DNA from 3 places in the Limosilactobacillus ingluviei str. Autruche 4 genome. Region 3 is predicted to be linked to each of the others. Evidence: riboswitches for the same ligand, from Rfam matches in the RefSeq annotation. Region 3 holds a riboswitch; each other region holds the start of a gene.
What was found. A riboswitch is a leader RNA that binds a small molecule or an ion and turns the genes downstream of it on or off. The one in region 3 is predicted to bind thiamine pyrophosphate.

Region 1 (7,343 bases), on a different contig from region 3:
GGGGAAGATCTACCAAACCTACGGAGGCGAAATCGACGTCTTGCCGACCTTGCTGCACCTCTTGGGGATTTCCACCAAGCGCTACATTATGTTTGGGACCGACCTCTTCTCCAGTCAACACCGGCAGTTGGTGGCCTTTCGCAATCAAGACTTTGTGACACCAAAGTACACCAGCGTCAACGGGACGATCTATGATACGACCACGGGGAAGATTGCCCACTTAACGGCCAAAGAACAAAAGCAAGTCGAAGCCGACCAACGCTTTGTCACTAAGGAATTGCACCTCTCGGATGCCCTCAACCAAAAGAACCTCTTACGTTTCTACACGCCGAAGGGCTTTAAGAAGGTCAACGCTAGTGATTACAACTACTCCAACGGGTTGCAAAAACTGGAGCAAAAGGACCGCAAGCTCGGCAATAAATCCACCAGCCTCTTTGCGCAAAACGGCCAGAAGACAACCGCCGATCTCTTCTCCACCGATGCGCCAGAGTTGAACCACTCGTCAACCAGTTCCAACCGGATTAAGATTACCAACCCCGATGGCAACAATTAAGGCATAGAAAAAAGCCCCGCGGCGGGGCTTTTTTCTATGCCTTGATCTTCATTGATGAACTGTGCATCGCCAGGCGCTTATCGGGATAGAGCGCTTTGGCCAGGGCCGTTACGGCCACTGGCGCTTCCCCAAAGCCGTTGGCAATCAGCGCAACTTTCCCCGGGTAGGTTACCCCGTCCCCAATGGCGTACACGCCCGCCACACTGGTTTGCATCGTCGAATCAACCTGAATCAAATGGTGTTCACTCGCCAGGTCTAATTGCCAGTCCTTGAGGGCGGCATTATTGGAGGTAAAACCGTAATTGACCAACACCCGATCCGGGGTAAGGGTCAATTCTTCTTCGCTCTTCATTTTCTTGAGGGTCAAACTAACCTTGCCATCTGCTTGACTGCTGATTTCCTTTGGCAAATAGGGCGTTAAAATTTCTACCGCTGACGTTTGCAAGTCCGACACCATCTTAGGCAGCGCCCGGAACTGGTCGCGCCGGTGAACCAACTTAACGCTTTTGGCTACTGGTTCCAACATCAAGGCCATGTCGATCGCGGAATCCCCACCGCCGAGAACCACTACGTCTTGCCCCGCAAAATCGGCCTTCTGCGTGACAAAGTAGCTCAACTGCTGGTCATCAAGTTCAGCGGCACCCGGCAGCGCTAAGGACCGGGGGGTAAAAGCGCCCTTGCCAAGCGCCACTAAAACGGCTTTGGCCCGGTAGGTGGCTTGGTCGGTCGTAATCGTAAAGCAACCATCCGGATCTTTTTGCACGTTGGTGACCATCTGGCCGACCACCGTGTCCACCGGGGCAATCGCCATCTGGGCCGCTAAGTCCGCCGCAAGTTGGCGCCCGGTCACCCCCGCCTTACCGGCTACATCCCAGATTTGTTTTTCTGGGTACAGCGCGGCGGGTTGGCCCCCTAAGGTTGGCAAGGCTTCGATCAGTTGCGCGTTTAATTCGTGCAGCCCACAGTAAAAGGCCGCAAACATCCCCACTGGCCCGCCACCGACAATGGTGACGTCATACATCTTTTCGGTCATCTTTTTTGCCTCATTTCCGCTAATTTTCAGTAGTTTTATTGTAGCATTGGCCCCCCACCGGCGCAAAAAACCGCAATTGCCAATTGTATTCCCTTTCATGATTCGGTATGATTAAGGAGTAAAACGTTACTACTTGAACAAACGCATAGAAAACATTTGGAGGGACTAATATGGCTCAAAAGAAAATGATTCTCGACTTAGATACTGGGGTGGATGACGCTTTAGCAATCGCTTACGCCGTGGCCGCTCCCGACGTAGATCTGATCGGGATCGTTTCTTCTTACGGGAACAACTTGCTTGATGTTTGTGCAGAAAATAGCTTGAAGCTGTTGGAATTGTTAGGCCAAGAAGATGTACCGGTCTTCTTAGGTTTGCCACATTCCAGCACCAGCGATCACTTTGAGGTGATGCAAGTTTCCAAGGACATTCACGGTGACAACGGGATCGGCGACGTCGACCTGCCGGCCCCAAAGCGCCCCTTAGAAGAAATGTCTGGGGTGGACTTCTACATTGAAGCCGCCCACAAGTACGGCAAGGACTTGATCATCATCCCAACCGGCCCAATGACTAACTTAGCGGCGGCCTTAAAGAAGGATCCGGAAATTGCCCACTTGATCGGCAACGTTACCTTCATGGGTGGGGCACTGACTGTCGAAGGGAACGTGACGGACGTGGCGGAAGCCAACATCAACCAAGATGCCAAGGCTGCCAACGACGTCTTGACCAGTGATTTACCATTGACGATGGTCGGCTTGGACGTTACTTTGCGAACCCTCTTGACCAAGAAGGAAACCCAACAATGGCGCGACCTTGGCACGAAGGCCGGTCAAGCCTTTGCCGACATTACCGACTTCTACATCGATGCCTACTACAACTTAGACATCGACAAGAATGGTTGTGCTCTGCACGACCCACTGGCGGTTGGGGTTTCTTTGGACCCATCCTTCGTTCAAACGATCAGCCTCTTTATGAAGGTGATCTACGATGAACACAACTACGCCCGCACGATTGGGGACAAGGACCGGCTCAACGAACCGAACCCGAATGTGCAAGTCGCAGTCAACGTTGATAAGGACCGTTACCTGGCCACCTTTATGGACTTGTTGACTAACTTGTTCAAACAACACTAATCTCCGCTGAATCATCACAAGCTGAGCAATTCCCGCTCAGCTTTTTCTTTTGTCGTTAAAGTCACGGAACGTGGTATCAGCAGACGGGATATTTTCCCAGCCAATTTTTTAACCACATTCCGTGGTTTTGAAATTGGACTGATGGTTATAACTTATCCCCAACTTATCCCCAAAGTAACCGACTTATCCACCAAATCTTGGGGATAACTCCCACCTTTTCCACACCTTGCAAATAGCCTATCATTCTTATTATCCTCAATCCTTCACCATGTTGTCCCCAAATTTATCCACAGTCTGTGCATAATTGTCCCGCCGCTTTTCCCCAATTGCGTTAAAGCCCCGGTTACCACATTTAGTAGCTCCCTCGGCTTGATCTTTCCCGGGTGATTCGCTACAATGAAGGCATCAATTACCATGTCTGGGGTGCCTTTGGCTGAGATGATACCCATTAACCTGATCTGGTTAGTACCAGCGTAGGGAGTTACATTCGGTAGATCTTTGAAGACGAATTTAACCCGCGCTCCCAGACGAATGCTTGGGAGCGTTTTTACATGGGATTGAAATTTCTTTTTCCCAGGGGGAAGTATTATGTCGACACGTTATCACTTAAAGGATATTATCCTACTGGCGCTAATCGGGATCATCTTCGGGGTGATCTATTACGCCGGGGACTTTATCTACAATGGTTTTTCCATTCTCTTAACGCCCGTTGGTTTAGGCCCCATGGCCAATGATTTAACCATGGGCCTGTGGTGCATGGCCGGTCCGATGGCAGCCATGCTCTTACGCCGGCCCGGGGCGGCCTTTCTCGGTGAATTTCTCGGGGCCGCCGGTGAAATGTTTTTAGGTGGCCAATGGGGGGCCGCTAATCTGATCTCCGGCTTTGTCCAAGGGGTTGCGACCGAGCTTGGGTTCGCCGTTACGCGCTACAAGCATTACGATTGGCTCGGGCTGGCTTCATCAACTTTCTTTGCGACGCTGATTACCTTCGGGTGGGACTGGTTCCGGAACGGTTACGCCCACTTTAGCCTGGGGCTCAACTTGATCTTGCTAGTCGCACGCTTTATTTCCATGTTTGTCTTCTGCGGGGTGCTGGTTAAGTTGATTGCCAACTTACTGGAACGCGCCCACGTCATTAAACCCGCTTAATTATGACTGACCCAATTACGATCCAAAACGTGATCTTTAGTTACCAGGCCCACCAACCAGTGCTTCAGCTCGCCGACCTGACCATTCCCCGGGGCAGCTTTACCCTCCTTTATGGCCCCTCAGGCAGTGGCAAGTCGACCCTGTTGCGCCTCTTGGCCGGGCTGTTGCCAAAATACGGCGGTCACTTAAACGCGCAGGCCGCGATTAACTTGGCCCCACAAGAAACGGCGATGCTTTTTCAAGACCCGAGTCTCCAGTTTGCCCTGGATACGCCCCAACACGAGGCCGAATTTGCCCTCGAAAATCTGCAAGTTCACCGGCACCAAATGCGCCATCGCATCCGGGACGCCTTTGCGACCGTGGGCATCAGTGACCTGGCGGACCGCCAGTTTGCGACCTTGTCCGGGGGGGAAAAACAACGGGCGGCTTTAGCAGTCGTGATTGCTATGCACCGGCCCGTCATCTTATTAGATGAGCCCTTCGCCAGCCTCGATGCCAAGAACCGGGCCTTATTGTTAGCACAATTACAAGCCCAAGTGGCCGCTGGTAAAACGGTGATTATTGCCGACCACGACCTGGCCAATTACCAAGCGGTGCAACCACAAATCATCCGCTTTGACCGGGCCCATCAAGCAACCCAGCTGCCTGAAGCGGCGGCGCAAGCCCTCTTAACGGCCGCCGCTCAGCCGATTGCCCTGCCCACCCAAGCCGCAAGGACCTGGCCGGCCGCGATCGTGGGGCGCAAGCTGGTCCTTGAGCGCCCCCACCAACGCTTATTAGACCAGGCCAACTGCCAAATTCCGGCTAACAAAATTACCCTGCTGACTGGCGAATCCGGCAGTGGCAAATCGACGCTCTTAAAGTGCCTGGCCAAATTAGTTCCCTACCAAGGCGAATTAACCCTGCAGGGGCGCTCGTTGCAAAAGTATCGGCCCCGGCAATGGGGCCGGCAAGTCGGCTTGGTCTTCCAGCACGCCGCTGACCAATTCCTAAACGTCACCATGGCCGAAGAATTAGCCCTCAGCCAAGCGCAGGGACGCCACCCCTACTTCACCCCCGCCAACCTAACGGCAGCCATTGACCTACTAGGACTCACAGGGTTAGCAGACCGGGTCGTCTACTCCTTGTCCGGGGGGCAGCAAAAGAAGCTCCAATTATTAGTCATGCTGATGATGGGCCAACCGGTCCTATTGTTAGATGAACCTTTTGCCGGGCTGGATGCCGCCTCGGCCCAAGCCGTCCGGCAGTTAATCACGGCTTGCCAAGCCGTTCAACCGGCCACCATCATCGTGGTTTCTCACCAGTTGGCTGGCTTGGCGGGGTGGGTGGATTGTCACCTGCACTTAAGCCACCAGCAGCTCCAAGATCTTGCCGAGGTACGCTCATGAACCCAAGTCTCAAGTTATTATTAGTCCTGTTACTCTCGTTAGAAATCTCCTTTACCCAAAAATTGGTTGTCAACCTCCTATTGATCGCCGTGGGGCTCGGATTAGTCATCGCCACGCGGCCCGGGCTGCTAACCCTGCTGCGCTTACTGGTCGTGCCGGCCATTCCGGCAGCAACGCTCTCAATCACCATCGGGCTGTTTACCCCGGGGCACGATTGGTTTTTTGCGGCCGTATTGGCCAGCCGGGTCTACGTTTACGTCCTCTTGGGCAGCGCCGTGACCCTAAGTACCCCGCCCTTACGCTTGGCGCGGTCGCTCGAACAAAACGCTCACTTGCCAGCGAAATTTGCCTATGGCACCTTAGCGGCGATCAACTTATTGCCCCGGATCGTAACGGCGGTTAAAACGATTAAAGCCGCCGGGCAAATGCGGGGCGTAACCCTGAGTTTTTGGTCGCCACGTTTGTATTTCAAAGCAATCCTCAGCGCGATTACCTGGTCGGAACAATTAGCCCAAGCAATGGAATCGCACGGCTTTGTGGAAAATCAACCACGGACGGTGGCCCAACCGATCCCGCTTTCAAAAATTGATTGGTTGCGCTTTGTGGGGAGCTTCGGTTTGGCTCAGGTCGTCTTAATTGCCTTTCCATAATAATTTCGGTAAGATAGGAGTAGTTACTTTTATCACCCGAATTTTGGAGGCGCCAATGAAGAACCAACCTGTTATCATGGACACCCCCACGAAATTGTTGGCCTGCTTGAGCTACTTCAGCATCCTGTTTATGCCGGTGCTGTTCCCGTTAATTGCCTGGCTGGCAGCCACCCACATCCAGCAGCCCAACCTTGCGATTGCTTACCACGCGAAGCGGGCCTTTTGGTCGCAATTATTGCCAACTTTATTGGGCATTGCTGTCATTATCATCATTGCCGGTACCGGTTTGGCCGTTGGTGACCAGGGCTTTGGGCAAGTCGCTTGGCTCTGGCTGCTCTTATTAGGGCTCTTATTATTCGCTGGCCTGCTCTTTTGGCTCTACAATATCGTGATGGGGATTATTGTTTTATTGGATCGTTAACCAAAACGGCCGGGAAGTTCCCGACCGTTTTTCGTACATAATTACTATAAGGAGGATTTTAATGTCAACCATTTTTGGGGTCTTGACCCTGATTGTCGCGGTGGTCATTGCCAATATTGCCCACCTCTTTTTTCCCCGCCTTCCGCTGGCCTTTTACCAAATTTTCGTCGGGATTTTTTTGGCTCTGTGGCCAAGTATCTCGACCTTTACCCTGGAGCCGGAAACCTTCCTGCTCTTAATTATTGCCCCCCTCTTGTTTAATGATGGCCAAAACGCCTCCTTCCGGGCGATTTCGCGCAACGTGAAGCAAATTATTTCCATGACCGTTTACCTGGCGATCTTTACCGTCTTGGTCGCCGGGATTGGCCTGCACTTCGCCGTCGCGGCCTTCTCTTTACCATTGGCCTTCATGCTGGCGGCCATCATTACCCCAACGGATGCGGTTGCCGTCAAATCGCTAACCACTGGCGTCGCGATGCCTGCCAACGTCCACCGGACCTTAGAGCACGAATCGTTGTTTAACGACGCTTCCGGCTTGGTCCTGTTTAGCCTGGCCGCGTCAACCTTGGCCTCGGGACAATTTTCCTTAGTCCATGGTTTAACCACCTTCCTGTACGTCTTCTTAGGCGGGATTATTTTCGGGGCCCTGGCCGGCTGGCTAATGATTGAACTGCGCCTCTTTTTGATGCGGACCAACGTCGACATCGGTCAAATTGTCATTCCCTTGAACGTCATGACGCCGGTCATCGTCTACTGGTTGGCCGAAGAACTCCACTGCTCGGGAATCTTGGCTGTGGTAGCCGCTGGGATCATGCACAGTCTGCTCAACGACCGGTTGCGCTTAACGTCGGCCAAGGTCCAAATTGCTACGACCACCCTGTGGCAAATCCTCAGTGATACCTTAAACGGGATCGTCTTCGTCTTTTTGGGGTTAAGTCTCCCCGAAGCATTAGGCGCTACGACCCCCCAAAGCCTGGGTAACCTGACCTTGATCGCCATCTTCCTCTACCTGATCACCA
Region 2 (7,343 bases), on a different contig from region 3:
TGACCTCGGCGCCCCTGGTTTACAAGGGCCATGCCATCAACGCGGCCTTAAATGGGTTCCGGGCAGCCTTCGGGGTGTCCGCCATTTTTGCCGTCGCCGCCTTGGTCTTAGCCTTCTTCTTAAAGAAGGAAAATACCGTGCGTTCTATTGATGTCACCGATTTACCAAAGGAGGGTTAAGCGATGATTATTTTACTGGTTATTCTCAGTGCCCTGAGCTTTTACCTCTTTGGGGCCGTATGGGTCGAAAAAGCCAGTCACTTACTGTGGGCTGGGCTGTCCTTAATCATTTTGGTGGCTTCCGTAACGGTCTTTGCCCTCCATGATGTCAACCACTTGGGGATGAAGACGGTCACCACCACGCAGACGGTTTCCCTGGCTTCGGTCAATCCGCAAGCTAATTTGCTGGTGTACAAGCAATTGGGGACCGGCAATGAAAAAGTCTACGTTTATAAGACCGACATTCACCAAAAAAAGACCAAGCACACCTGGGTCGACAGCAAGGCCACCACGAAGCTGACGCAGACCACCGGGGACGCCAAAGTGGTAATCAAAACGCAAAAGTACGTCTATGCCAACGGCTTTGCCAAGGCCATGTTTGGGATTTTAGGGGATAACAACGAAACCAAGCACCGCAGCTACGATTTCCAAGTCAACCCAACCTGGGCGGTCATCAATACGCACCAGGCGGCCCAACTTACCAAGCAGCTTAAGCAGCCTGCCGCCCAAGCGCAAATGAAAACGGTGATTGCCAGCCAAGTTAAGCAACGCATGGCCCAAGCCCTGCAACAAAATCCACACTTAACGCCGGCCCAACAAGGGGCCTTACAGCTGCAATTCACGAATGAAGCTAAGGCGCAAGCCATTCAACAGTTAGTCAAATAGCAAGGCTAGGAACTCCGGGACCCCAGCGGCTCCGCGGTTCCTTTTTTCTTACTTTTAATCAGTTTAAAAGCGCGGTAAGATAGGGATAATGATATGTTTCTACCTATTAATAGTTTGGAGGGAAAATTATGACCCAGTTGCAAGCTCAATGGTTAACCTTGGCGGATGGCCACCGTATGCCCCAAGAAGGCTTTGGCGTCTATAAACTGACCGACCAGGCCAGCATGACGACCGCCATCAAAAGTGCCTACCAAACCGGCTACCGGCTGTTTGATACCGCCCAACTCTATGAAAACGAAGCCTTGCTGGGGGTAGCCTTAAAGGAATTAGCCGTCCCCCGGGATAATTATTTTGTAACCACGAAAGTCGCGGAACAAAACCAAGGTTACCAGACCACTATCCAGTCGGTTAAGGAATCCTTGCGCCGCTTGCAGTTAGATTACGTCGACTTGCTGCTGGTGCACTGGCCGATGCAAGCCCACTTCTTTGCGACCTGGCAAGCCTTAGAAGACTTGCAGGCCCAAGGTTTGACCAAATCAATTGGGGTCTCTAACTTTGGGATCGTTCACTTGCAGCTGTTAGCCACGCAAGCCCACCAACGGCCGGTCGTCAACCAAGTCGAACGGCACCCGGGCTTAAACCAAGCGGCCTTAATCAAGTACCACCAAGCCCACGGGATCGTAACCCAAGCCTGGTCACCCCTGGCCCGGGGCAAGTACTTACAGGATCCGGTACTGACTAAAATCGCGGCGGCCCACCAGAAATCAGTCGCCCAAGTAATTTTAAAGTGGCATTTACAAGGCGGGGTGGCCATCATTCCAAAATCGGCGCACCCGCAACGGATCGCCGAAAACGCCGCGTTGACTGATTTTACCCTCAGCGCTGCGGAAATGGCCCAAATTGACGCCCTGAATCGCTTTGCCCGGGATGGGCGCGAACCCGAATTGGTTTATGAAAATAACGTGCAATACCCCCGGTAAGCAAAATTTGATTATCGTCCTGGCCTTGCTGGCCAGGACTTTTTTTGGTTCCCCGCCCTTTATGACAAAAGATTACAAAGCGCGCAAGGCTTGTCCTGACTGGGTTTGGTCCTTGTGCTTACCTAACTTGGCTCGCTAAAATGACGATCGCAACCTTTCTGTAATAAACCAGGCAAATTTGAAGCTTTTTCCCCCGTTTATCGCTGGGAAGCAAAAAAAGTTGACCTTTTTCGAATTTTTTCCGAGATTTTTTCGCTCTTTCCGCCGGCAAAGTTTGGTCGGCCAAAAAAGCGATCAGAACAGTCATGCTTCCCCTTACATTCAAGTTAGGTAAATCGTTATATTACAAAAGATTACGAAATCCCCCCGTTTTCCCCGTCCTTCGCAATTCGCTTGTTATCTGTTCGTAACCTTGAGCGGTTATGATAGTAACCGTCGAAAATATGAACGAACAAAGAAAAGGATGGTTAAATTACCCTATGTTAAAGAAAAGCATGTTAACTACTGCAGCAACTCTTGGCATCGCCGCTTTTGGGATCGCAGCCGGCTCCACGGTTGCCAGCGCGGACACGACGTACACCGTACAAGCCGGTGACACCCTGTCTTCAATTTCCCAAAAGTTTGCCAACAGCTCCGTTGACAAGCTGGCCCAAGACAACAACATCCAAAACGTCAACTTGATCTACGTTGGCCAACAACTCTTGATCAAGGACAACGGCGAAACGACCCAAGCGCCAGCTCAAACGGCAGCCCAAGCTGCGCCAGTCCAAACGACGCAAAGTCAAGCTCCGGTTTACTACGCGCAACAACCAGCTGCGCAAAGCAACTACGGCTACCAAGCTCAAGCTACCAGCTCATACACGGCGAACCTGGGCGGGAACGAAGCCGCAGCCCAAGCTTGGATTGCCCAACGCGAATCTGGTGGAAGCTACACGGCCCGGAACGGCCAATACATCGGGAAGTACCAACTTTCCGCTGCTTACTTAAACGGTGACTACTCCGCTGCCAACCAAGAACGGGTTGCCCAACAATACGTGGCTTCCCGTTACGGTTCTTGGACCAACGCCCAAGCCTTCTGGCAACAACACGGTTGGTACTAAAAATTACTTTAACTGAATGTAAAAAAAGGAATGGCGCTTTCATGCCATTCCTTTTTTGCGTTAGCGCCACCTTTGTTGTTCGTAGGCCATCTGCCAAAATTGTTCCTCATAATAACAAGATTTTACAAAGGCCTGGCGCATCTGCTCGTGGGCCGCTTCGTCCAGTGGTGCCGCCAATTCGTCGACGATCGCCCGCATCTGGTTGGTACTACTGGAAAAATCATCACTGGCGTAACTGTCGAAAAACTCCTGGTAAAGCGGGTTGGGACTGTGTTTTTGCGCCAACCGTCGGCCAACCTCATTGTAGAGCCAGTAGCACGGCAAGAGGCCGGCCGCCAGGGCCGCCTTGCCGTGGGCCTGGTTTTGGTAGGCCATGTGAGTCTGATAGGCATAATTGGTCGGCGCCGGTTTGGTGGCCGCCAATTCGACCGCCGAAAGCTTCAACTCAGCGTGGAGGCGCTGACGGGCCAGGTCTTCCCCCTCACCGAGGCTGGTCAAAATTTGGGCCAGCGCCGTATTAAGCTGGGCGGCCAGGACCTCGTGCAAGCGACCAAACATTTCTAGGTACTGGTGATCTTGGCGCAAGTAGTAGCGAAAGGTCGCCAACGGCAGGGTCCCGTCACTCAGGCCAACGATAAAGGGGTGAGCCAGGCTGCGGGCCGTGGCAACCTCAATCACGGGAGTCAAAGTAGCGGTAAACTGTGTCTCTTTCATAACTTCCTTTCCGGACGTTGCCCCGCCCCGCCGGAAAAGGGACGAAAAAAGCGCCACTTCTCCCGAAACAGCGCTAAGCGTAACGTCCCTTCGCGAGGATTAACTCACAGGTTCAAGGGATCCGTCCGTTTGCGGACATCTCAGCTCGGCACACGAGCACTCCCGGTTACAATGGTTGTTTTTATTATAAGCCCAACGTCTCCCTAAGCCAACTGGTCCCACAAAGTTTGCAGGGCCGCCGGCAGGGGACTGGTCAGAGCCACGGGGGCCTGGGTAAAGGGATCGGTGAAGGCCAAGCTGGTCGCATGCAGGGCCTGGTGATCACTGCGGCTCAGGTCACCGCCGTAGAGGTGATCGCCCACCAAAGGATTACCCAGCCAACTCAAGTGGACCCGGATCTGATGGGTGCGGCCCGAGTGCAGGCGCAGACGCACCAGGCTATAGCCGGCCTTTTCTTGTTCGACCCAGTACTCGGTCTTGGCGGGCTGGCCGGCCGGATCAATCACCCGGGCCGCCTGGCCGGCTACCCGCAGAATCGGTTGGTCAATCACGCCGTGCGCGGCCGGTAAGTGCCCACTCACGATTGCCCGGTACTCTTTTTTAACCGCGTGGCTTTCCACCTGGGTGCTGATCATGCTGGAAGCGACCCGATGCTTGGCCACCAGCAACAAACCGCTGGTAAACCGATCCAAGCGGGTAATCAAATGGGGCCGCAAATCGACACTCTTTTGGGCCACTAAGTACCCCTTGACCCGGTTTAAAGCGGTATCGGCTTGTTCCGTGGGTCCCGGGACTGAAGCCAGCCCCGCGGGTTTGTCAATCACCAGCCAGTTGGCATCCTCATAGGCAATCTGTAAGGGGCCATGACTGACTTGGACGGTGGGATCCGCCATTTCTGGTGCCACCTTAATCGTCAGCGGCTGGTTGGGTAAAATTTTGGTCGTCGGGCGGACCGGCCGGTGATCAACCAAGAGCTCTCCGGCCCCATTTTTAATATCATTGAATAAGCGGTGTCCCATCCCCAACGACTGGAGGTAACGCTTAATTTTAATCGGCTCTGTGCCACGGTACTGCCAAGTATTTTCCATGCTTTCATCCTTTCTTTGCCAAGAAAAAAGAGGCCGGGAATTTCCCGACCTCTTACACATACGGTCCATACGAGACTCGAACTCGTGATCTCATCCGTGACAGGGATGCGTCCTAACCAAAACTAGACCAATGGACCATTTCCTTAAGCACAAATAATAATATACCGGAAGTCCCGGCCGCCGTCAACATTTTTCCATGAATTCTTGCGAAATTCCCGAAAAAAATGTAGGTTAGTAACAGAAGTTATCTTTCGTGAGGGGGAACTATGCAAAAAATTATCCAAACCAGCCAAGCCCTGTGGCAACGCTACGCGAAGGGCTTGAAGCTGGTCTTCGTTACTTCCGTGGTGTTATTTGTCATCATCAGCTTAGGAAACTTTTTTAAGACGGTCAATTGGGACCAAGTCACAACCGAACTGACCCGGCAGTCGTGGACCACTTTAGTGCTCTTAAGTCTGGGGGGCCTCGTCGCCGTCTTGCCGATGACTGGCTACGACATTGCCATCACGCACCTGTTACCTGGTAAATTTAAGCCCTTTTACATCTTTCGCAGCGGCTGGATTACCAATACATTGACCAACGTGGCTGGTTTTGGGGGCTTGCTGGGCGCAACCTTACGGGCCCATTTTTACGGCCAACAAGCCAGCCGCAACCAAATCCTCGCTGCGATTGCTAAAATTGCAATCTTCTTGTTGGCCGGGCTGTCCTTGCTTTGTTGGCTGGCCTTGGTGATGATGTTTGGCTTCCATCAGGGCGGACACTTTAACCGGTACGCGATCTGGTTAGTCGGAGGTGGGCTGTACTTCCCGGTCGTCCTGCTTTTGACCCGCCAAAATAACGGCCTGCTCTTTAAGGAAATGTCCTTTAAATTTAAAGCCTGGGTAACCTTCACCTCCACTTTGGAATGGTTGCTGGTCGCTGGTTTCTTCATTTTAATTGGGGCCAGCCTGGGGATCCACACCAACTTAGCGGCAGTCTTTCCCCTCTACGTGGTCGCCCAAGTCCTCGGGGTGGTGTCGATGTTGCCGGGGGCGATCGGGTCCTTTGACGTCATGATGCTGATTGAATTGACCCTCCTGGGCGTGCCCCGTTCGACTGCCGTCGTGTGGCTGCTATTGTTCCGGGTCTTTTACTACCTGCTGCCCTTGGTGTTAGGGTTAATCTTTTTTGTTCACTACCTCGCCGTTCGGATTAACGCCTTTTTTGACGGCATTCCCGCCACAATGGTGCGCCAAGCCGCCCAGGTGGTAATTACCGTTTTCATGTACGTTTCGGGGATCTTTATGCTGCTGGCCGCTTCGGTCCCGGATCTGACGGCCTCCAACCGGCTCTTACAACGCCTCTACCCTTTTAGTTTCTTTTTCTTGCACCAACTGACGACCATCCTGTTTGCCATTGCGATGCTGGCTTGTGCCCGGGGGATTCAAGCCAAGGTCAAAAAAGCCTACTGGCCGACCCTGTTGTTATTGTTAGTCGGTATTGTTAATACGTGGCTGAACCTGGGAACGCCGTCCTTAACGATTTACCTGGCGGTGTTGCTCTTGTTGGTGATTTTAATGCGCAACACCGTCTACCGGGAAAAACTCCAATACTCCCTCGGTAAATTTATCGTTGATGGTTCCATTTTCGCCGGCAGCTTGATTCTTTATTCGCTTGTCGGCTTGGTGAATTCCCCCACCTACACGGCCAAGCACAAGGTCCCGAGCTTTTTCCTCTTCCCCGGGGAAAAAATTTGGCTTTCCGGCTTCTTTGGCATGTTGTTGGGGCTGTTGATCATGGTCCTGATTTTCCGCTACTTTATGCATGGCGCTGACCCCTTTGGGATCAAACAACCCCTGGCGGCTGACCGCGTCCGGGCGATCATCGCTGAATTTGGGGGCAATGAGACCAGTCACCTCGCCTTTTTGGGTGATAAAAATATCTATTACTATACCGTCGACGGCAAGGACCAACTCTTCTTTATGTACCAAGCCCGCAATGGGCGCCTCGTCGTGATGGGGGATCCGGTCGGTAATCACGCGGTCTGGCAAGAAGCGGTCTACCAATTCATGACCACCGCTGATCGCTATGGCTACCAACTGGTCTTCTATGAAGTTGGCGAAGAAATGACCTTACTCTTGCACGAGTATGGCTTTGACTTTTTAAAAACGGGTGAAGATGGCCTGGTCAAATTAGCCGACTTTACCCTGGCCGGGAAAAAGCAGCGGTCCCAGCGGGCCTTAATGCATAAGTTTGACCGGGAAGGCTACCAGTTTTCAATTATTCAGCCCCCCTTTGACGACCAGTTCATGCGCGAACTCAAGGCCGTGTCCGACGAGTGGCTCGGCCATCAAGTCGAAAAGGGCTTTTCGTTAGGCTATTTTGATCCTGCCTACCTCAATACCGCTCCAATCGGCATCGTCACCGACGCTCACGATAAAATCGTCGCCTTTGCCACCTTTATGCCAACCGGGGGCAAAAAAATTCTGACGATCGACTTGATGCGCCACACCCACGACGCGCCGTCTGGCATCATGGACAAAATTTTTATCGCGATGTTTGAATACGGCCAACAACACGGTTACACCTACTTTGACC
Region 3 (7,343 bases):
TCTTGAGCCGGACGGTTTGGATCGGCGGCAGATCCTCCTTCTTGGTCGCCCCCGCTGGTTGCTTGGCATTGTAATCGTACTGGGGCGCTGTCGCTTGATCCAAGAAATACCCCTGCGGCCACTTGGTTGCGTTAGCGCCGTTGGTTTGGACAAAGAGATACTTGACCCCTAAAAAGTTCAGCCAGACGCTCCGGTCATCGACCTGCCGCAGCGGGACGTTGGCCTGGTACTGGGTGTTTTGCAAGTCCTGGCTGAACTGACCGAGGTACTGATTTTGCAGCGAGTAGTAGGAATCGATATTGTGCATGCCAGTCGTCAAGTCATTATCATTCAAGACGTCGCTGACAATGTCATTTTGGCTGAGCGTCGAAACCCGGTAGGTCGGCTGCTTACTCAGCCCCTTTTCCAAGCCCCCGTAACGCTGGGTGGTCAAACGCTGGTAAGCGCCGCGCGGCAGCATCGCGCTGGCGAAGTCCCCGTTGTACGGAAAGGCGGCGTAAATGGCGTTAAAGCCGGCGTTGGCCAAGATCAAGGCCAGTAGCCACCGCCCCGGGTGGGCCACCACCCCCGCGTGAATCAGCCACAACAACAGCAGGCCACCCAACAGGCAGGTCAACGGTACAAAGAGGGCCGCATCGTTTTTAAGGAAGTACGTGGCCAAGACGACCAGCAGGTAGACCGCGGTCGCCCACGACATTACCAGCAGCTGGTGGCGGGTCAATTCACCGACGTGCTGGAGAAGGAAGCAGACCGCCATGGCAATCGGCAAATAAATCAGCAAGGTCCAGCGGTTCGAGGCCGCCATCAGCCCATTGAAAAAGGCGCCAACCGCCGGAATCAAAAGCATTACCAAGGCGAGGGCCAAGCTGAGCGCCAACAACGGATAACGTTTGGGCTGCAAGTAAACGTAGACCAGGGCCAAGAAGCCAAAGGAAACAATCCCTAGCGCCGCCCAGAACATAAAAGACCACTGGCCGCCGTTAATCAAGGCCTTGGGCAAAAAGAGGTAGTAATACGCCGGGTAGGTCGTCAGCCCATTGGCAAAGGTCGAACCGGCCCGGGTGGAATTCATGACGGTCAAAACTTCTGGTACTAACAAGACCGCGCTTAGCAGCAGACTAGTCGCCGTTGCCAAGCCCAGCTTCAAAATGGTAACCCCGTAGTCCAAGCGCCCCCGGTAATGGGTCAGCGCCCGCAAGACCAAAAACAAGAAGGTGCCAATCCCCAGCACGTAGGCCAGGTAGTAATTATTGACCAGCATCCAGACAAAGGCTCCGGCCAGTGGCCACCACGAGCCCCCCTGCAGGATTCGTTCGACCTGCACGACTAGAAGCGGGAACAGGATGAAAGTGGTAGTAAAAAAGGGCTGGGCTAAGCTGGCGTAGAGCAGGTAAGAATTAACCAGGTAGACGACCGCCCCGGCCACGATCACCCAGTCGGCCAGCTTAAAGTGGCGGGCAAACCAGACAAAGGCCAGCCCGGCACAGTACAGGCGCAGCACCACCATCACCTGGTAGGCCAAGACCATTTTGCCAGCCGGAAACAACAGGGCCAGGTAGGCAAAGACGTCCCCGATCGTGTAATAGGAAAAGATCGCAAAGGTATCCGACCCCAGCCCCATCCGCCAGGACCACCACTGGTGCGGGCCCAACGGGTGGGTCAAAAAGTGTAAGACGGCCTTGCGATATTCAATCAAGAGCGGGACGTGCTGATTGAGCGGATCCTTATTCCAAATCAAGCTGTTGCCCGTCACCAGGTAGGTGCCGTACATACAAGCCGCAATTAAAATAAAGACCAGGCTATACAGCAGATAGACCCGGCGCTGCTTAGGCTGGGCAAATGAAAATTCCATCGTAATTCCCCTTGGTAAAAAATTAACGGCCGTGGTAATTGCTTACCACGGCCGTTGATGAATCGGGAAAACAGGATTCGAACCTGCGACCCCCTGGTCCCAAACCAGGTGCTCTACCAAGCTGAGCTATTTCCCGAAATGAAGTCCTTGTCATTACCTGACAACAGTTAAATATATTACCGGTCACCAGGGTAAATGTCAACCACTTTTGTTAATTTTTTTAAGCTCGCTTCCCCACCGCAAAATTTACCCCAGCAGGGCCGTCGTTTCCGCTGGAACACTGGTAGGCGCAGCGTGCCGGTGACAGGGGACGGACTGCCCCCCGCCCCCGAAAGCTCACCGGCTCTATTATACCAGACCGCTGGGCGGGGGCTGGTTAAATTTTGGCAAAGTCCCGCGACAATTCAAAACGCCCATCTCTTCTGCTGAGCTGGGCGTCTAAATGCGCTTAAGCCGTGATAACAAGTACCCCGAATTGGATTAACTACCTAAACTTCCCAAACCCGCAATTCCACCACCACCGCTAAAAGGGCTTCAAAATCACTTCGATCAAAGCCCAAGCGTACCATCTGTTGTTGTAATTGCTTTTCGGTGGCCAAACTGGCCCCAGGCTGACTGGCCAACTGCAACCAATGGGTAAATTCCTGCATGTCATTTCCTCCCAACGAAAAAAGTAGGTCCCCTTTTAAAGGCCCTACTTTATATATACGCGGTTTCGGCTGATTTTTAACTTTTAATTTTGGCATAATTGGCAAATTGACGCGTCGCTTTGGCCACATCATGGGCCCCCAGCACCAACGAAATCACCGCCGTCCCGGCCACCCCGGTGGTCCAGACAGTGGCTAAATTGGTTGCGTTAAGTCCCCCGATCGCCACGACCGGATGGTAACTTTGGGCTACCAACGCCGCTAGCCCCGCAACCCCTAGGGCCGGATCGGCATCCGCCTTCGAAACCGTCGGAAAGACTGGTCCACTGCCTACATAGGCCACCCCAGCTAATTGATTGGCCCGCGCCACTTGGGCCGCCGTCGCACAAGAATAGCCGACAAAGAGCCCCGCGGCTTGGGCGGCCGCGAGCACCGTTTCAATTCCCTGGTCGCGTTGGCCGACGTGAATCCCGTCCGCCCCCAGCTCGCGGGCCAGGGCGAGGTCGTCATCGACCACGAAGGGACAATCGTACTGGCGACATAGAGCGCGCAACCGATGTCCCAACTGGATCCGAGCTCCCCCGGTCAAAGCGCCAGGTCCCTTTTCCCGGTACTGAAACATGGTAATGCCGTTTTGCAAGGCGACTTCAACTTTGGCTAACAGCTGAGCGGGCTGCCCCTGGGTATCCTGGCTCCCGCCCACCAAGTAGGCCTTTAACATCGTGGTTTCAAATCTCATTTTTACTACACCGCCCAATGATTTAAGGGGCCGTGACCGTGCCCGATTTGAATGCCTTCCCGAATCGTCGCCGTGACGTAGGCCTTGGCCACCCGGATCGCCGTTGCCAAGTCGACCCCCTTGGCTAATTCCGCCGTTATGCAAGCAGAGATCGTATCGCCAGTGCCGTGGGTATTAGCGGTCGCCACCCGCGGACTGGTCAGCCAAAAGTCCCGTCCGTTTGCCAGTAAGACGTAATCCACCGCCGCTTGGTCTGCGCCCAAGTGACCACCCTTGACCAAGACATTGGCCGCTCCCAGGGCCTGCAAGTGTTCAGCCGCCTGGCGCATCTGGGCTTCCGTCCGGATCTTTTGGCCGGTTAAAACCTCGGCCTCGGGCAAATTTGGCGTGACTAAAGTGGCCAGCGGCAAGAGCTGGTCGCGGACGGTGGCCACGGCCTCATCAGCCAAGAGCGGCGCCCCACCCTTGGCAATCATCACCGGATCAACGGTTAGCGGACCAAAGTCGTAGCGCTGCAGGTTTTGGACCACCGTTTGGACCGTCTGGGAATCAGCCAACATCCCGGTTTTGACTGCTTTAATTTGGAGGTCCTCCGCCAAAGCAGCAAACTGAGCATCAATCATGGCCGGGGGTAGGACCTGGGCCCTTTGGACGCCGCGGGTATTTTGGGCCGTGATTGCTACCAAGACAGTGGTCGCAAAGACGTGGCGCATTTGCATCGTCTTCAAATCCGCCTGCATCCCGGCCCCACCACCGGAATCAGAACCCGCGATTGAGAGGGCCTGGGGAAATTGTGGCTTAGTCATTAGTCTGCACCGCCTTTCCAAAGTCGTGTGGGGCTTGAGCGAGCACCGTCAGAAAATTGCTCAGCCAGTGCCCAAGTTGCCCGTCATCCGCCTGGGCGCCGGCCTGACCAAAGTAGGCCGTCCCTAATTCGGCCGCCGTCAAGGGGGCCATTGGCAAGGTCAAGCAACCGGCTAAAAAGGCCGATAACATATCCCCGGTCCCAACCACTTTGGGCATCAGCGGACTGCCGCCAGGCAGCGCCTTGGTATGCTGGCCATCACTGACGTAATCGACCGGGCCCGACAAAACGACCAGACAAGCGTGGCGCTTGGCACAGGCCGCTGCCACCTGGGCCAAGTTGGACTCGGTCCCCGCGTCAATCCCGTGACCATGGCTGGTCGCCCCCGCCAAAACCGCAATCTCGCTGGCGTTGCCCCGAATCAGGGTTACCGGGCCGGCTAAAAGCTCGGTGATTAGCTGCCGGCGCGCCTGGCTGGCCCCGACCGCCACGGGATCCAGGACCAACGGCTTCTTGAGTTGGCGCGCGGCGGTAACAACGGCCCGTAAGAGGGCCGCTTGTTCGGCCCCAACCGAGCCGATATTGACGACCACGGCATCCGCCAAGGCCACCAATTCCGCGGCTTCGGCCGGGTCGCTCGGCATCAAGGGCGACATTCCTGCCGCACTGAGGCAATTAGCGACGGCCCCGGCGGTGATAAAATTCGTGACCGCTAACACTAGCGGTCGCCGCTGCTGCAGACTAGTAATTAATTGAACTTCCATTTGCCATTTCCTTTCCGGAACGGCCAGGCCGGGAAACGAAAAAACGCGTTGCGATGAGTCAACTCACCCGCAACGCGCGATCACTACTTGATCGGCTTGGTAACGTCCCTTCGCGAGTCTTAACTCCCAGGTTCAATGGATCCGTACGTTTGCGTACATCTCAGCCCGGACCACGGGCACTCCAGTTACTTAAATTGGTTTAATTATAACCCTTTTTTCACATCACGGCAACTGCGCCGGGCCCGGCGCACTGGGTTAGTCGTCCGGCCTGATCAATCACGATCGCCCGGACTTGGGGCAATTGGGCCACCGTTTGTTCAATCGTCGCCCGGTCCTGGCCAAAGAGCATCGTTGTCCAAATTTCCCCATCAACCGAGCGGGGCGAGATGATCGACAGACTGGTAATCTGGGCCGGGGTTGGGTAGCCAGTGTGCTTATCAAAAATATGGTGGTAAAAATGATTGTGCGCCTTTAAATTCCGTTGGTAGATCCCGGAGGTCACGATCGATTGGTCGCGCAAATTCAAGACCCGCCGGTAAGTCCCCAGCGGCTGGGCTGGATCTTGTAGGCCAACGTGCCAATTACCATCGGCATTGGTCCGCTTGCCGCCGATCACCACAACGTTGCCGCCCAGGTTCAGCAAGGCTGACTTAACCCCCGCGGCGCGCAAAAAATCGGTCAGCAAATCGGCAATGTAGCCCTTGGCCAGCGCGCCGAGATCAAGCTCCATCCCCGGTTGGGTCAAGTAGACCGTTTGCCGCTGAGCATCCAATTCAATCTGGTGCGGGTCCGTCAGGGCCAGGCGGGCCTGGATCTGTTCATCACTAGGTTTATGGGCATCGGCAAAGCCAATGTGCCAGAGTTTAACCAGCGGACCGAGGGCAATATTGAGATTGCCGTCCGGCCTTAAACTGTACTTTTTGCCCAGGGCAATCAAGTCAAATAATTCTGGGGCCACTGCAACGGGGGCCACGCCGGCCTGGTGGTTGACCTGCATTAATTCGGCCGCCTCATCATTGGCCGAGAAGCGGTGTTCGTATAGTTTCAGCCGCGCGACCACCGAATCGGCCAGCGCCTCCCCCTTAGGATCATCAATTTGTACGTCAATTACGGTCCCCATCAAGTGGACCCGGCGGGTTGCCATCATTTGCCGTCCTTCCTTTCTTTTGGTAAGTCGTTGTTTCCAGTGTACCCCAGGCCAGCCCGCTTGCAAAGCATTAAAAAAGGCGGGCCGCACCCGCCCCGCCGAATAACACTAACCGAAGAAACCAATCACCGTCTTGACACTGGCAAAGGCCATGAAAGCGACCACGATCCAGCCGGTGATCGCTAACCAGAGCGGATGGCGGTAAGCCGCGCCCATGATCTTTTGGCGACCAGATGCCACCAGCAAGATTGCCAGGGCAATCGGCAGGATAAAGCCGTTCAAGGCCCCCACCACGACCAGCACCTTAGCCGGTTGGCCGATAAAGACAAAGACCACCGTCGCAAAGGCGATAAAGCCAATCGTCAAAGCATCACGGTACTTGACCGACCGCCCGCTAACCGCGTAATCCAAGAAGGAGGTCGACGTAAAGGTCGAGCCGATAATCGACGACATCCCGGCCGCAAACAGCAAGAGGCCGAAGAACTTGTAGCCAAAGGCCCCCGCCGCGGTCTTAAAGATCGAGGCCGCGGGGTTGGTTGGATCTAAAGTCGTGCCGGCCACGACGACCGCCAGCCCAACCAAAAACAGCATCACCCGGATGACGGAAGCCAGCCCGATCCCGGTCAAGGCCCCCAAGTTGACGTACTTCAAATCAGCTTGGCCCTTAGCGCCACCTTCAAGGAGCCGGTGGCCCCCCGCAAAGGAGATGTAGCCCCCGACGGTCCCACCGACAATCGTCAGGATCGAGTAGAAGTCAATCTTAGTTGGCGCAACGGTGTGAACCGCCGCCGTCGCGTACGGAATCTTAGTCACGCACAACATGTAGACCAAGACCAGCACCGCAATCACCGCTAGGGCTTGGACCGTCCAGTCGACGACCTTCAAGGCGTTGCGCACGATCAAAATCACGATGGCAATTACCGCCGAGATAATCGCCCCGGCCGCGACGGGAATGCCAAACAACACGTTCAACCCTAAACCGGCCCCGGCAACGTTCCCAATGTTAAAGAAGAGGCCCCCTAGGGCCACGAGGGCGGACAGCAGGTAGCCCAAGCCCGGGACCACGTCATTGGCAATCATTTGGGCCCGCTTGCCGGCCACGACGATCACCCGCCAGATGTTTAACTGAACAATAATATCAACCAGAATACAAATTAAAATCGCAAAGCCGAAGTTGGCCCCTTCGGCCTGGGTAAAGGTCGCCGTTTGGGTCAAAAAGCCCGGGCCGACCGCTGACATCGCCATCAAAAAGGCGCCCCCGATCGCCGCCTTCTTGACGGCGGCGTGGCGGCTAGCCGCCGATAAATCACGTCCGTTTTGCATTGTATCACCTCTGTTCTTTCTTATACCAACTGCATTAAGCTAAATTTAACCCGCGCTGATTTCAAT

Region 1: it holds a riboswitch for thiamine pyrophosphate, as region 3 does, so the genes downstream of both, BN54_RS07835 (ECF transporter S component) here and thiM (hydroxyethylthiazole kinase) in region 3, are expected to answer to the same signal.
Region 2: it holds a riboswitch for thiamine pyrophosphate, as region 3 does, so the genes downstream of both, tenA (thiaminase II) here and thiM (hydroxyethylthiazole kinase) in region 3, are expected to answer to the same signal.

Annotation. Positions count from the first base shown of each region.
Region 1 is NZ_HE997175.1:106,029-113,371, reverse strand. It holds gene BN54_RS07850 (LTA synthase family protein) at 1-553, shown strand, start outside; gene BN54_RS07845 (NAD(P)/FAD-dependent oxidoreductase) at 588-1,586, opposite strand; gene BN54_RS07840 (nucleoside hydrolase) at 1,757-2,716, shown strand; TPP riboswitch at 3,126-3,213, shown strand; gene BN54_RS07835 (ECF transporter S component) at 3,305-3,865, shown strand; gene BN54_RS07830 (ATP-binding cassette domain-containing protein) at 3,868-5,253, shown strand; gene BN54_RS07825 (energy-coupling factor transporter transmembrane component T family protein) at 5,250-5,903, shown strand; gene BN54_RS07820 (hypothetical protein) at 5,959-6,324, shown strand; gene BN54_RS07815 (cation:proton antiporter) at 6,386-7,343, shown strand, end outside.
Region 2 is NZ_HE997176.1:84,971-92,313, reverse strand. It holds gene BN54_RS08515 (MDR family MFS transporter) at 1-179, shown strand, start outside; gene BN54_RS08510 (DUF4811 domain-containing protein) at 183-884, shown strand; gene BN54_RS08505 (aldo/keto reductase) at 1,013-1,864, shown strand; gene apf (aggregation-promoting factor) at 2,344-2,964, shown strand; gene tenA (thiaminase II) at 3,025-3,678, opposite strand; TPP riboswitch at 3,747-3,852, opposite strand; gene BN54_RS08485 (RluA family pseudouridine synthase) at 3,882-4,766, opposite strand; tRNA gene BN54_RS08480 (tRNA-Asp) at 4,828-4,903, opposite strand; gene mprF (bifunctional lysylphosphatidylglycerol flippase/synthetase MprF) at 5,033-7,343, shown strand, end outside.
Region 3 is NZ_HE997173.1:530,292-537,634, forward strand. It holds gene BN54_RS02595 (YfhO family protein) at 1-1,852, opposite strand, end outside; tRNA gene BN54_RS02600 (tRNA-Pro) at 1,915-1,988, opposite strand; gene BN54_RS10185 (hypothetical protein) at 2,341-2,502, opposite strand; gene thiE (thiamine phosphate synthase) at 2,579-3,238, opposite strand; gene thiD (bifunctional hydroxymethylpyrimidine kinase/phosphomethylpyrimidine kinase) at 3,244-4,044, opposite strand; gene thiM (hydroxyethylthiazole kinase) at 4,037-4,807, opposite strand; TPP riboswitch at 4,895-5,001, opposite strand; gene BN54_RS02620 (FAD:protein FMN transferase) at 5,025-5,954, opposite strand; gene BN54_RS02625 (NRAMP family divalent metal transporter) at 6,063-7,277, opposite strand; gene BN54_RS02630 (LamB/YcsF family protein) at 7,323-7,343, opposite strand, start outside.